Regions from separate parts of the Neobacillus sp. D3-1R genome, predicted to be linked through region 2. Evidence: riboswitches for the same ligand, from Rfam matches in the RefSeq annotation. Region 2 holds a riboswitch; each other region holds the start of a gene.
What was found. A riboswitch is a leader RNA that binds a small molecule or an ion and turns the genes downstream of it on or off. The one in region 2 is predicted to bind S-adenosylmethionine.
Positions count from the first base shown of each region.

Region 1: linked by a shared signal. The riboswitch ahead of mtnK (S-methyl-5-thioribose kinase) and the one ahead of ACSBPO_RS18840 (O-acetylhomoserine aminocarboxypropyltransferase/cysteine synthase family protein) in region 2 are both predicted to bind S-adenosylmethionine.
Region 3: linked by a shared signal. The riboswitch ahead of mtnW (2,3-diketo-5-methylthiopentyl-1-phosphate enolase) and the one ahead of ACSBPO_RS18840 (O-acetylhomoserine aminocarboxypropyltransferase/cysteine synthase family protein) in region 2 are both predicted to bind S-adenosylmethionine.
Region 4: linked by a shared signal. The riboswitch ahead of ACSBPO_RS18215 (bifunctional homocysteine S-methyltransferase/methylenetetrahydrofolate reductase) and the one ahead of ACSBPO_RS18840 (O-acetylhomoserine aminocarboxypropyltransferase/cysteine synthase family protein) in region 2 are both predicted to bind S-adenosylmethionine.

Region 1 is NZ_CP197471.1:1,315,167-1,318,836, reverse strand. It holds gene ACSBPO_RS06685 (pyridoxal phosphate-dependent aminotransferase) at 1-80, opposite strand, end outside; gene ACSBPO_RS06680 (carbon-nitrogen family hydrolase) at 195-977, shown strand; SAM riboswitch class I at 1,067-1,215, shown strand; gene mtnK (S-methyl-5-thioribose kinase) at 1,296-2,480, shown strand; gene ACSBPO_RS06670 (metalloregulator ArsR/SmtB family transcription factor) at 2,523-3,101, opposite strand; gene ACSBPO_RS06665 (PAS domain S-box protein) at 3,243-3,670, opposite strand, start outside.
Region 2 is NZ_CP197471.1:3,661,770-3,665,439, reverse strand. It holds gene ACSBPO_RS18850 (MFS transporter) at 237-1,490, shown strand; gene ACSBPO_RS18845 (hypothetical protein) at 1,627-1,992, shown strand; SAM riboswitch class I at 2,061-2,160, shown strand; gene ACSBPO_RS18840 (O-acetylhomoserine aminocarboxypropyltransferase/cysteine synthase family protein) at 2,246-3,562, shown strand.
Region 3 is NZ_CP197471.1:1,319,122-1,322,791, forward strand. It holds gene ACSBPO_RS06685 (pyridoxal phosphate-dependent aminotransferase) at 1-811, shown strand, start outside; SAM riboswitch class I at 897-1,011, shown strand; gene mtnW (2,3-diketo-5-methylthiopentyl-1-phosphate enolase) at 1,119-2,333, shown strand; gene ACSBPO_RS06695 (2-hydroxy-3-keto-5-methylthiopentenyl-1-phosphate phosphatase) at 2,333-3,004, shown strand; gene ACSBPO_RS06700 (methylthioribulose 1-phosphate dehydratase) at 2,997-3,626, shown strand.
Region 4 is NZ_CP197471.1:3,539,138-3,542,807, reverse strand. It holds gene metH (methionine synthase) at 1-47, opposite strand, end outside; gene ACSBPO_RS18215 (bifunctional homocysteine S-methyltransferase/methylenetetrahydrofolate reductase) at 25-1,887, opposite strand; SAM riboswitch class I at 2,146-2,259, opposite strand; gene ACSBPO_RS18210 (MFS transporter) at 2,359-3,555, opposite strand; gene ACSBPO_RS18205 (MarR family winged helix-turn-helix transcriptional regulator) at 3,572-3,670, opposite strand, start outside.

The DNA.
Region 1 (3,670 bases), 2.3 Mb from region 2:
AGGGATACTTTCTTAACAAGAGAAGCAAAAAACTGCTTTGGTAAACTATTTAATAAATTAGATTGTTGAAAAGTCTTCATCTACATTCACCTACACAAATCTATTAGAAAATTTTTATTGAAAATCTAGTCACAAATGATATAACTTTAATGACAGAATGTAAAGAAAAATTTAAAAGATTGTGGTGAGTCATGATGAAATATAAAATTGCTCTAATCCAAATGTCGATAGAATTTGGGAATCCAGAATTAAATTATCAAAAGGCAGAAGCCCAAATTGAATTAGCCATGCAAAAATCACCGGATATCATTGTCTTTCCTGAATTGTGGACAACAGGTTATGATTTAGAAAACTTACCAGTTACAGCAGACCAACATGCAAAGAAAACGATTGATTTTCTGCGAGAAAAGGCTAAAAAGTTCAATGTACATTTTGTTGGAGGATCCATTGCGAATCAGGAAAAAGATGGTATCTATAACACCCTTTTAATCATTAATCGCCAGGGGGAACTGGTGCATCAATATAGTAAACTTCACCTCTTCCAATTAATGGGTGAACATTTATTTCTTAAGTCAGGAAAAGACGAAGGTATATTTGCATTAGATGGCGAAATTTTTGCTGGTCAAATTTGTTATGATATTCGCTTTCCTGAATGGATCAGGGCGCATGTTCTAAAAGGTGCACAAGCGATCTTTGTTGTAGCGGAATGGCCATTACCAAGACTTCATCATTGGAAAACTCTATTAACTGCAAGAGCAATAGAAAATCAATGCTATGTCATTGCATGTAATTGTGCAGGCTCTAACCCAAGTAATATTTTTGCAGGACATTCTTTAATCATTGATCCTTGGGGAGAAATTGTCGCGGAAGCCTCCGAGAGTGATGAGATTTTACATGGAGAAATAGACTTAGAGAACGTCGTCAAGGTGCGTAATACCATCCCAGTCTTTCAAGATCGAAAGCCTGACCTATATTAAAAATTTTCTAAAAAAAATGAATTGACAATATTTAATAAAGCCTGTTATTATTTTCATCGTATCAACTTCAATTGAATATTTACATTTTTCTCTTATCAAGAGATGGCTGAGGGATTTGGCCCTATGAAGCCCAGCAACCGACCGTAATTCCATTGTGAAATGTGGCGCAAGAAAGCGCCTTTTATTTAAGGCACGGTGCTAATTCCAACAGAAAGTTAGACTTTCTGAAAGATAAGAGGTGCGAAGACTATTCTTCAAGCCTCTTTCTTATGAGAAAGGGGCTTTTTTTCTAGCCCTTCACACCAGGAGGAATGAAAAATGACATTATTAACAGACAAAAAATATGAACCACTCACTGAACATTCTGCTATTGATTTAGCCATAAAATTAGGAATTTTCGCTGAGAATTCCACTCTAACTTGCTCAGAAATTGGAGACGGTAATTTAAACCTTGTTTTTCGTATAACAGATACTACTAGTGGCCAGGGAATCATTATCAAGCAGGCCCTTCCTTACGCAAAGGTTGTTGGTGAAAGTTGGCCGTTAACGCTTAAAAGAGCGAAAATTGAAGCAGATGCCTTAAAAATATTTGGTAAACTTGCACCTGATTATGTTCCAGTTGTACATTTTACGGATGATCAATTAGCTATTACTGTTATGGATGATCTATCTCATTTGACTATTGCTAGAAAGGGTTTTATTCGAGGAGATCAATACCCATTACTCTCCAAACATTTAGGTGAGTATTTAGCAAAAACACTTTTTTATACTTCGGATTTTGGAATGAATCAATCAAAGAAAAAAGAACTCCTAGGGCAATTTATCAACCCAGAACTTTGCAAAATTACGGAAGATCTAATTTTTACAGATCCTTATACTGATTCACCTACAAATTCCTATGAATCAGAATTACAAGCTACTGTTGACAAAATCAGAAATGATCAAGAACTCATTTTCCAAGTAGCACTGTTAAAAATGAGCTTCTTAACGGAGGCAGAAGTATTATTGCATGGAGACCTTCACACTGGAAGCGTTTTTGCGAGCTCAACGGAAACGAAAGTTATAGATTCGGAGTTTGCTTTTTACGGACCAGCTGGTTTTGATATTGGGCAAGTTTTTGCGAATCTACTCTTCCAAGCTTTAGCTAACGTTGAAAAGAAATCTGAAATTCTTACGCATGTTGAAACATTTTGGAACGAGTTTGTATTACATTTCTCAGAGCTTTGGAAAACAAATAATCAAGAACCACACGCAGCCATTCCAGGTTTATACGAGTCAGTTTTAAATAAATATTTCAATGATTCATTGGGGTTTGCCGGCTGTGAATTAATTCGCAGAACGATAGGTCTTGCTCATGTTGCCGATCTAGATAGTATTGAAGACAATGAACAGAGAATAAATGCTAAAAAACAAACCCTTTCATTAGGGAGCTTATTAATTAAATCTAGAAAAGAAATAAAATCATTCACTGATTTCTTAACTCTCTTAACAAAAAGCTTATAATGTAAAAGAGACAGAACTGGCTTAAAAGCCATTCTGTCTCTTTTAACCATCAATCTTCGCCCACATTTCAACTGGATTAAGTTCATAAATTCCATTTTCACGATACATATAATGGTTGATGATAAACTCTCTACGAATTGTGGCATAATCATCATGAAAACGAAGAATATACTCATTTATTTCCTGCTCAGAATATTTTCTCCCTCTTTCAAACCCCTTTAAGATATGTTCAAACACCAGTAGCTTTTTCTTTCTTTGTGCAGGAATTGTTTTTAACTTCCCATCTTTTGTAAAGAAATTAGCAATTATTTTTTGCTTTTCATCACTTATTTCATTCACCTTTGTATCCTTCCCTTCTACTAGCTCCATCAATGATTCACAATATTGATGGACTACCGAATGTTTCAAATAAAAATAGATCGTATTTTTGTCACGTCTTTCATAAACAACATTTATATCCCGAAGCTTTTTTAAATGATGAGTGATGGTTGGTGCAGTTAAGCCTAACTTACCTGCAATGGCTTGACCATGAAGTGGTCCACTTGATAATAATGACAGTATTCTTAATCGTGTTGGGTCACCCATTGTTTTATGAAAGTCAACTAACCTGTTTAATTGCATAGCCATTACTCCTCTATTTTAGATATACATCTAATTAGATGATAATCTAATTTATTAATTATTGCAATATTTTATAAAAAAAATAATCCTTTTTCAGGATTATCATTCATTCGTTCAATCTATTTGGGATAGGTCAATATATTATTTACTAGATAAATATATATGAAAGGTAGTGCCCACATTTTCTTGGCTATCGACTTTAATTCTCCCATTATGCTCTTCAATAATTTTATAACTAACCATCAAGCCTAAACCCGTTCCACGGTCTTTTGTTGTATAAAAAGGCTCTCCTAGTCGCTTTAATTTTTCTGGAGGAATACCAAAGCCCTCATCTTTAATCGAAATATGAATTTGGTCATCTTTGTATGATTCAATGAAAATTGTAATATTTCCACCAGCTTGCATCGATTCAATAGCATTTTTGATCATATTAACGAACACCTTTTTTAGTTGGTTTGGTTCACAAAATATAATCGGTAGATTTTCTTGATAGTAGGTACGAAATTGGACATTATACATGACTGCTTGGGCATTAAGAAGCTCAACGGTATCCCTCATAATTTGGACGA
Region 2 (3,670 bases):
GCTGATTTGAAAGCAAGCACCCGGAACGGAAATCAGCGCTTTTGACCATCCATTCTTTTCAAATAATCACGAACTCTCTCACTAGCTTTTGTCGACACTCTGAAAGATGCATAAAAGCATCTTTTTTGTATATTCTTTTTTTGAATATTTTAAGGATTGTCACATTTGTTATTTACAAAGATAACCAAAACAGATTATGATATTTAGGGTGGCGAAATATAAGGGGAGAAAATTATATGGCATTTTATAAAGAATGGGCGACCCAAATTCGTGGCTACAATCGCAATATTAGGCTAGCTCTGTTAAGCAGTGTGTTTATTCAAATCGGTATGGGTATTTTTATGGTTATTTATAATTTTTACATTAGAGGACTTGGGTTTTCTGAGCATGTGAATGGTCAAATTATATCGATGAATTCATTAGCAACTGCATTAATTTTAATACCAGCAGGCTTACTAAGTGATCGACTTGGAAGAAAAAATGTCATGATATTTGGTGTCGTTTTAACGGGAGCTTTTTTAATTTTTCGAAGCATCATTGAAATTCAGCATTTATTAGTCATGTTTTCATTTTTAACTGGACTAACAATGGCGTTTGTTCAGGTTTCTGGAATTCCATGGCTAGCTGAAAATTCGACACCAGCACAAAGGGTACATCTTTTTAGTATTCATTTTGCCGTCATGACAGGGGCCAATGTGATAGGAAATTTACTAGGTGGAGCATTTACCGACTTTTTCTCGCTTTTTTATACAGAAGTAGAGAGTATCCGTGCAACACTTCTCATTGGTGCACTCGTATTTTTAATTGGAATGACCCCTATTTTAAAATTCAAAGAAGTAGAGAGAAAGAAACAGGAAAAAGAGAAACCATTTAAAGAAAAAGTAAAATTACATAGCGATAGTATAAAGATTGTTTTACTTTTTGCATTTGCTCAGTTATTGATCGGTATTGGTGCAGGATTAGTCATTCCGTATTTAAATTTATATTTTTCGGACCGTTTTTCAGCATCTAATACCACAATCGGACTAATTATTTCTTTAGGTCAGGCAGCAACGGCTATTGCTATTATCATTGGACCGTTAGTGGTAAGAAAGATAGGAGAAGTCAAAGCGGTTGTTACACTTCAATTATTATCACTACCTTTTTTATTGTTAACAGCTTATACAGAACACCTATGGCTCGCTGCAATTGGATTTTTATTTAGGCAAGCATTAATGAATGCTGGGAATCCAATTCAAATGTCCTTAATGATGTCAAAGGTTGACAATTCCATGAAGGGACTTGCGAATTCTGTTAACCAAATGGTTTTCAACCTAGGATGGGCGATGATGGGACCAGTCTCAACCGGTATCGTAGTTAAGTATGGAACGTATTGGGGATATGCAACGGTGTTTTCCATTACAGCATCCTTGTATTTAGTTGGGTCCGTTTATTTTTACATTGTGTTCAAAAAATTAAAGGTGGAAAGATCTCTTAAAGAAGCTGTCTAATATTTGACATATTTCTCGGGAAATGTTTGACAATGCCGAATTAAATATCGGCATTGTTTTTTTTGTCGAGAGAAATAAGAAGGATTTTGTGTTAGGAGTAAGAATATGTTAGGGAGAAACTAGTGAGGTGTTGGCTTTGGAAATACTTTATTCATGGGGATCCTCTATAAAACAAAATTCGGCCGTCCAATTATTTATTGATTCACAAGAATTCATGATTACCTTTGAGATTGGTCATGAAGAAATGACTGTATTATTTCAAAATGGAATGATAGAAATAACCAAAATGGTGAAAGCACAAATACCTCAAATCTATATAAAAGGTAATTTAGAATCAATAGAAAAATTATTAAAAGGGCAGTGTTCATTAAGGGAACTCATTTCTCAACAATTCATTATTGTTGAAGCTACGTTTAGAAAAATCCTTTTCTTAGAAACATTATTTAAACTTGCGCATTCGGATTTTATTTCTGAAATTTCTAAAAATAACTTGACGGTATAAAAATTGGTGTGATAAGATTCAGTTAAATTTTATTTCATTAACATCAGTAATACATGAAAACTTAATATTTCTTATCAAGAGAGGTGGAGGGACTGGCCCTTTGAAACCCGGCAACCGGTAATAACACGGTGCTAAATCCAGCAGAGTTTTAACTCTGGAAGATAAGAAGAGATGACAGCTAACCTCTTCTTCGGAAGTGGTTTTTTTATTTTCTTCTAGACTAAAGACTAATAATTAGAAGGAGAGATTGAGAATGAGTGTAAATCAAAAAAATTATCGATTTGAGACATTAAGTGTTCACGGAGGTTTAACACCTGACCCCGTAACAGGGGCTAGAGCAGTTCCGATTTATCAAAATAATGCCTACCAATTTCAGAATACGGAGCATGCTGCCAATCTATTTGCATTAAAAGAGCCTGGTTACATATACACAAGAATACACAATCCAACGGTTACTGTATTTGAAGAAAGAGTTGCTTTGCTAGAAGGTGGTGTAGGGGCGCTAGCCGTTGCAAGCGGTATGGCTGCTATTACATTGGCGATTTTAAACATTGCTCAAGCTGGGGATGAAATCGTTTCGGCTTCGACGCTTTATGGTGGAACCTATAATTTATTTGCGACAACGTTGCCGAAGTATGGAATCACAGTTAGGTTTGTCGATCCCGAAAAGCCGGAGAATTTTGCAGCAGCTATCTCGGAAAAAACAAAAGCCGTTTTTGCTGAAACAATTGGCAATCCGAGTTTAAGAGTATTAGATATCGAAAAGGTATCTGAAATCGCTCATTCCCATGGGATTCCGTTAATCATTGATAATACCTTTGCAACTCCATACCTTTGCAGACCAATCGAATACGGAGCGGACATTGTGGTACATTCAGCCACAAAATGGTTATTAGGTAATGGAACTACACTTGGAGGAATTATTGTTGATGGTGGGAAGTTTGATTGGAATTCTAGCAAGTTCCCTGGATTTAATGAACCTGATCCAAGCTATCATAACTTAGTCTATAGTGAGGCGTTAGGATCCCAAGCTTATATTATTAAGGCAAGAGTTCAACTTCTCCGCGATCTTGGGCCATCACTAAGTCCGCAAAATGCCTTCCAATTCACACTAGGGTTAGAAACACTACATGTTAGAATGAAGGAGCACATTGCCAATACAAAAGTAATTGTACGTTACCTCGAGGAACACTCAGCAGTTGATTGGGTAGGGTATCCAGGTAATGAACCGCATCCTGATTATCACCTAGTCGAGAAATACTTACCAAAAGGTGCTGGGGCAGTGGTTGTTTTTGGCATAAAAGGTGGTAGAGAAGCAGGAGCAAAGTTAATTAATTCGGCTAAGCTCTGGGCACATGTTGCCAATGTAGGAGATGCCAAAAGCTTAATGATTCATCCTGCAAGCACGACGCATCAACAATTAGACAATGAAGGGTTAATAGCTTCAGGAGTTTCAGAAGATTTAATCAGACTATCTATTGGAATCGAAAATGTAGAAGATTTAATAGAAGACTTAGAACAAGCAATTGAAAATGCGACGGGTATACGTTCTATTTCATTACAGGTATAAATGTAAATTGAAAAAATACCCATAAATTATTCTAGAAAAATAGATTGACACCCTACTTTTTCCGTGATACGATATCAATCGTGATTACGAAATTCACTTAAATACATT
Region 3 (3,670 bases), 2.3 Mb from region 2:
ACTTGTCCCAGATCCAGGGTATCCAGATTATTGGTCAGGTGTATCGCTTGCCCAGGCAAACATGGTTACAATGCCTTTGCTAGAAGAGAATGGCTTTTTACCTGTATATGAAACGATTGAACCTGAAATTCTTGAAAAAGCGAAATTAATGTTTTTAAACTATCCCAATAACCCTACTGGTGCTACTGCATCTCTTGAATTTTTTGAAAAAACGGTAGAATTAGCAAAGAATACGAATATTTGTGTGGTACATGACTTTGCCTATGGCGCAATTGGGTTTGATGGACAAAAGCCGATCAGCTTTTTACAAACGGAAGGGGCTAAGGATATTGGAATCGAAATCTATACTTTATCCAAAACCTATAACATGGCAGGCTGGCGTGTTGGATTTGCGGTAGGAAATCGCAGTGTCATTTCTGCTATTGAACTGTTACAGGACCACCTTTATGTAAGCATTTTTGGAGGAATTCAGGAAGCTGCAGCAGTAGCTTTAAACGCTTCACAACAGTGTGTGGAAGAGCTAAATGCCTTATATGAATCTAGAAGAAACGTCTTGATAGAGGGATTAAAGTCAATTGGTTGGGATGTTCGTGCACCAAAAGGTTCATTTTTTGCTTGGTTAAAGGTCCCGGAAGGCTATACTTCTGAAGAATTTGCGGATTTTTTATTAGAAAAGGCACATATTGCTGTCGCACCAGGAGTAGGATTTGGTCATTATGGAGAAGGTTATGTTCGTGTTGGACTCTTAACTTCTGAAGGAAGAATGCAAGAAGCAGTAGAGAGAATTAAATCTTTAGAAATTTTCAAATAATCCATTGACAATGTTATTAAATCCTGTCATAATCCAAATTAATTTGAAAAATAACATTTACAACGTATAAAATAAATAAACGATTTTCTTATCAAGAGCAGGCGGAGGGACTAGCCCTATGAAGCCCGGCAACCGATTTTATGAATCCGTTCATAAAGCACGGTGCTAATTCTTGCAGCGAAAAAGCTGAAAGATAAGAGGACGTTAGTTATGTATGCTAACCTCTTCTTATTTGAAGAGGTTTTTTTATTGTGAAAATTGCAAACAAAGAATAGTCATGCAGATGAGTTTGAAAGGAAGATTTACGATGAATGATTTAATTGCTACGTATCTTATTAAAGATATCAAGGGTAGCCCACTTAAAAAAGCAGAGGATATAGCTCTCGGATTAACAATTGGATCATGGACTGATCTACCTGAACTTGAGCAAAATCAATTAAGAAAACATAAAGGCAAAGTAGTTTCTATCGAAGAAGATCCTGAACATGAAGGGGAAGCCATTATAAAGATTGCCTATCCTCCTGTAAACTTCTCAGCAGATATTCCGGCTATGTTAACCACAGTGTTTGGGAAATTATCATTGGACGGAAAGGTCAAATTACTAGATTTAGAGTTTCCTGATCAATTAAAGGATATCTTTCCAGGTCCAAGGTTTGGGATAAACGGAATAAGGGAGAAATTAGGTGTTTACGATCGACCGTTACTAATGAGTATCTTTAAAGGTGTAATCGGGAGAGATCTTAATTTCTTATCTAGACAACTTGAAGCACAAGCCTTAGGAGGGGTTGACATTGTAAAGGATGATGAAATCCTTTTTGATAATGGATTAACCCCATTTGAAGAACGAATTTTATCAGGAAAAAGAGTATTACAAAACACTTATGAACAATCTGGACATCGGACTTTGTATGCGGTTAATTTATCGGGACGGACCTCTCGTTTAAAAGAAAAAGCTCGAAAAGCGAAAGAGTTAGGTGCTGATTTATTATTATTTAATGTTTTTGCTTATGGGCTAGATACTCTCCAAGAATTGCGTGAAGATGATGAAATTGGATTGCCAATAATGGCGCATCCAGCAGTAAGTGGTGCCCTTACTTCTTCTAATTCCTATGGATTATCTCACTCACTCTTACTTGGTAAACTCTTGAGATATGCTGGGGCAGATTTATCCTTATTCCCATCACCTTATGGTTCTGTAGCATTAGAAAAAGAGAAGGCAATATCGATTAAACAGGAGCTAATAAAAGAAGATACCTACTATAAGAAAGCATTTCCTGTACCATCCGCTGGAATTCATCCTGGATTGGTTCCATTATTAATTAATGATTTCGGGCAAGATTCTATCATAAATGCAGGCGGTGGTGTTCACGGCCACCCATTGGGTGCAATAGGTGGTGGAAAAGCGTTTCGACAAGCGATTGATGTACATTTGAAGGGCCAAACTCTGATAGAAGGTGCCGAAACATACCCAGAATTAAAGACAGCCCTTGAGTTATGGGGATATGTGGAGGTGAATTCATAATGGGCAGACCTGTTATTTATTGTGATTTTGATGGAACAATCACGGAAAAAGACAATATTATTGCGATCATGAAAGAGTTTGCTCCTCCTGGATGGGAAGCAATAAAAGACGATATATTGTCTCAAAAAGTTAGCATTCAAAATGGAGTGGGCCAATTATTTGCGTTGCTCCCAAGCAATCTAAAAAATGATATCGTCCAATTTTCCTTAAAAAATGCTGTCATACGTGATGGTTTTCCTGAGTTATTACAGTTAACAAAGGAAGAAGGAATTCCTTTTCATGTTGTAAGTGGGGGGATTGACTTTTTTGTAGATCCCATCTTAGAGCCATATGGACCATTTACTAGTATATATTGTAACAGCGCAGATTTTTTGAATCATACAATCAATATACTTTGGCCGAATGCTTGCGATGATCTTTGTGATAACGGTTGTGGATGCTGCAAACCCAGTGTTATTAGAAAATTAAAAAATCCAAATGATTTCACAATCGTAATTGGAGATTCCATTACAGATTTAGAAGCAGCAAAACAAGCGGATTTTGTTTTTGCTAGGGAGTTTTTGGCTGATAAGTGTGAAGAATTAGGCATTCAATATAAAAAGTTCGAAACGTTTTACGATTGTATAGATTTAATTAAAAAATGGATTGGGGTGAATCGAGCAAATGTTTAAAGAAAAATGGAATGAGTTAGCGGATGTAAAGGATGAGCTTGCTGGCCGAGACTGGTTTATGGGCACAAGTGGAAATTTAGCTATTAAGGTGCAAAACGAGCCATTGCAATTTTTAGTTACAGCAAGTGGAAAAGATAAGCGCCAAAGAACAGATGAGGACTTTTTATTAGTAGATCAGTTTGGTCAACCAGCTGTCCCAACCCATTTAAAGCCTTCTGCTGAAACTTTATTACATGTTGAAATTTACCGAAGAACTAATGCTGGTTGCAGCTTGCATGTTCACACCATCGATAACAATGTTATATCAGAGATTTACGGTGACCGAGGAGAGGTTTCTTTTCAAGGCCAAGAACTGATTAAAGCTTTTGATCAATGGGAAGAAGATGCTGTATTAAAAATACCAATTATCCGCAATTATGCGCATATACCAACCTTATCCAAGGCATTTTCAGAACATATTCATGGTGACTCAGGTGCTGTATTAATACGTAATCATGGAATTACAGTTTGGGGAAGAACCGCTTTCGAAGCAAAAAAAATCTTAGAAGCATCAGAATTCTTATTCCGCTATCAACTGAGATTATTAGAACACAAACCTTTCCAATTATTTAAAGTAGTTTAATTTAATTAAATTTTAAGATATTGCTCTGTTAAAGAGCAGTATCG
Region 4 (3,670 bases), 120 kb from region 2:
ATAAGGATTTTTTTGTTTAACTGATCAGTAAATGATGCTTTGGACATGGTTGTTCCTCCTAATCGCATTTGCACGCTCACGGGCGTATTTTGCCAACTCTACCGTTAACTCATAACGAAGAAATGGGGTAATTAAATAAATTCCATTAAAAAGTTCCATTGCAGCATCGATTAATGATTTAGCAATTTGGATTCCCTCGATGCTTGCTTGGTTAGGTTGGTCTTTAAATAGGGCCATTCGATTTCGAATGTCTTCAGAAATTTTAATACCAGGTACCTCGTTATGAAGGAACTCCGTATTTTTATGGCTAGTAAGCGGCATAATCCCAATGTAAATGGGAGTATCTAAATGTTTAGTAGCTTCATAGATTTCGATTATTTTTTCTTCTGAAAAAACAGGCTGTGTAATAAAATAATCTGCTCCAAAGTGGATTTTCTTTTCTAATCGTTTAACCGCTTTTTCGATTGAACGAACATTAGGGTTAAAAGCAGCAGCAATACTAAAAGCCGTTTTTTGCCCAAGGTCCTTACCAGAAATAGAAAGTCCGTTGTTAAGTTGTTTGATCATTTGAATCAATTCAAATGATGACATATCATACACGGACGAAGCACCAGGGAAATCACCAACCCTAGCTGGGTCACCGGTTATAGCAAGAATGTCATTCATACCTAATACATGAAGGCCCATCAAGTGGGATTGTAGACCTATAATATTACGATCTCTACAGGCTATATGAATTAAAGATCGTATCCCTAGCTGTGTTTTAGCCAAGTACCCTAAAGATTCATTGGAAATGCGTGGGGAGGCTAGGGAATTATCGGCTAATGTTAACGCATCAATACCAGCTTCTTTTAACGCTTTTGCCCCATCAAAGAATTTCTTTGTATCTAGTTTTCTAGGAGGATCCAATTCTACTATAACCGATGTTCGTTCACGAACAATATCCTGGAGCGGAGGATACTCCCGTTTGGCTTCGGTAGAGGGTACCACCACTATATTTTCTCTGATTTTCACTTGTTTTTCTTGAACAGGGATTTTACCTTTTAATTCATCTGCAAATGCCCGTATATGCTCGGGTGTTGTTCCGCAGCAGCCACCCAGTAATCTGACTCCTTGGTCTCGAAATAACTTAGCTGATTTGCGGAAATAATCTGAATCACTATCGTATTGGAATTTCCCATCAATATAAGTAGGAAGACTTGCATTGGGATAGGCTGATAAATAGGAATGTACTGGAATAGGAACCTCCTCAAGCGTCGTAAGCATATGATGTGGACCTAGTCGACAGTTGAGTCCAATTACATCAGCACCGTGTGTTTCTAATCTTTTAAAGGCTTCAATAATTGGAGTACGATCTTGCAAAAATCCAGGTTCCTGCAAGGAAACTTGTGCAATAATGGGTAATTCTGTTTCTCTTCTTGCAATCGTTAAGACTGTTTCTAGCTCTTGAAGATCATAATATGTCTCAAGAAGAATTCCATCTACCCCTTCAAGCAATAGACAATATAATTGCTCTCGAAAGCTTCTTTTTATTTCCTCAATGGAGATGGATTGGGGCTTAATTCCTCGATTGCCGCCAACTGTTCCTAGTATATAAGTGTCTGGATTGGCTGCCTTTTTTGCCATTCGAACGGCAGCACTATTTATTTCTTTGACAGAGTCCTCTAATCCATATCGTTGAAGTTTGAGATAATTAGCCGCATATGTATTTGTTTGAATCACATCTGCTCCAGCTTCAACATAGGCACGGTGAATGCTCTTAATTTGGTTTGGTTGGGATAGATTTAATTCCTCAAAGCACATATCCGTTCCATACGAGTACAATAAAGTCCCCATGGCACCATCTGCAATTAAAATTTGTTTTTCTAATTTCTCTAAGAAGTTCATATTCTTTCTCCTCTTTTTAAAAGGCTGTTTTCGTATAGAATGTGGTTCTGGTAAAAATCCCAAAAGCCGGATTTTTACGGATTCTCTTAATAAGTGAGCAGCTCTTTTCTTGATTTTTAAAAGGATTTTACCACCCTATATTGTGAAATCTCTCTTTATTAGTTAAAAAAGCAACAAGTTTAGAAAAGAGCCTTTTAAAAAATAAAAAAAGCCCTCTTTAAGAAGAAGACTTTTGAATGGAAAGAATCTGAGTCATTCTTCTTATCTCTCAAGTTTTCCAACTTGAAGGATTTAGCACCTTTTCAATGAGTGAAAACATTGAAGGTTGCTGAGGTGTCATAGGGCCATTCCCTCGACCTCTCTCGATAAGAGTGTCAATTATTCGATTATTTTTAAAATTTACTACTTTAAAGCGATCATGTCAATTCTTTTTTATTAGTTATGATGGTAGACCAAGGCGCTTGCTCTTTTCTATCTCACATGTCTTTCTACTAGTTTTTCTTTTAAAGGTTCCTTACGGGTATGAAGTAAATAATAAACAAGTATTCCAACTAACACATAAATAGAACCATTAATATAGAAAGAACGGAATCCAACTTCAGCGACAACCATTCCTACAATAAAGGAGCCAAAGCCGATACCTGTATCAAAAATGGATAAGAAGGTTGCAGTTGCAGTGGCTCTTTTATTCGGTGCCGCTTTCTGGATGGCAATCGTCTGTAAGCTTGGAAAAATCGTACCCCAGCCAATACCAATAAACGCTGCAGAAAGTAAGAAGCCTAATGCCGTATGACTGCTACCTAAAATGAATAAGCCAATTGCAAAAAGAACAATAGATGGAAAAATAATGACGTTAGGACCAAATTGGTCAAACCATTTTCCTGTAAACGGTCTTGAAGCTAATAAAATAGCAGCGTAAACGACAAAAAATAAACTTGATACTTCTATTAAACCAATCTCTTTTGCGTAAACGGAAACGAAAGAAAGGACAGACGAATAAACAATGGCAAAAAATGCACCAACCACTGAAATCGGAACAGCAGAAGCCTCAAAGAAATTTTGAAATTGGAATGAGATATGAATTTTTTTCTTATTTTCTTTAATAGGAATACGTATAATCCATCCAGCAATAAGGGAAAAGAGAGCACAAATAACACTGATGGCGAATAATACAGATGCATCCCACATTTGAATGGCTGTTAAACCAATAAAAGGTCCCATAACCATTGCCAGGTTAGAGGACATAATAAAATACCCCATTCCTTCTCCTCTTCGAGAATCTGGAATAATATTTGCTACCAGTCCCCCGGCGGCAGTCGTAGCCATACCAAATCCAATCCCGTGTAAAAAGCGAACTAAGAATAAAGCCATAATGGAGGTAGCAAAAAAGTATAGGATTGAGGCAATAAAGAAAATGATAAGCGAAGTTAATAGAATTTTTCGCATGCCTATTTTTTCAATACCGTAACCTGCTATTGGCCTAATAAGTATGGCTGATATTAAAAATACAGTTGTAATTAAACCTGCTTCTGTTTTCGTACTTTCGTATTGCTGTATAACCATTACTGGTAAACTTACTAATAAAAAATAAAAGGTCATAAATAAGAAGAAATTGCTTAAGGAAATACTAATAAAATCTTTTGTCCATAATCTAGGTTGTTCTTTCATATATTGAAACTCCTGTCTAAGATAGTTTTAGAAACCATTCCTTTAATAGCTTGGATAATTCTTGTTGTGACGATTCAGGAAATCCAGTTAATAAGGAATGATTGAACTGTGTGAT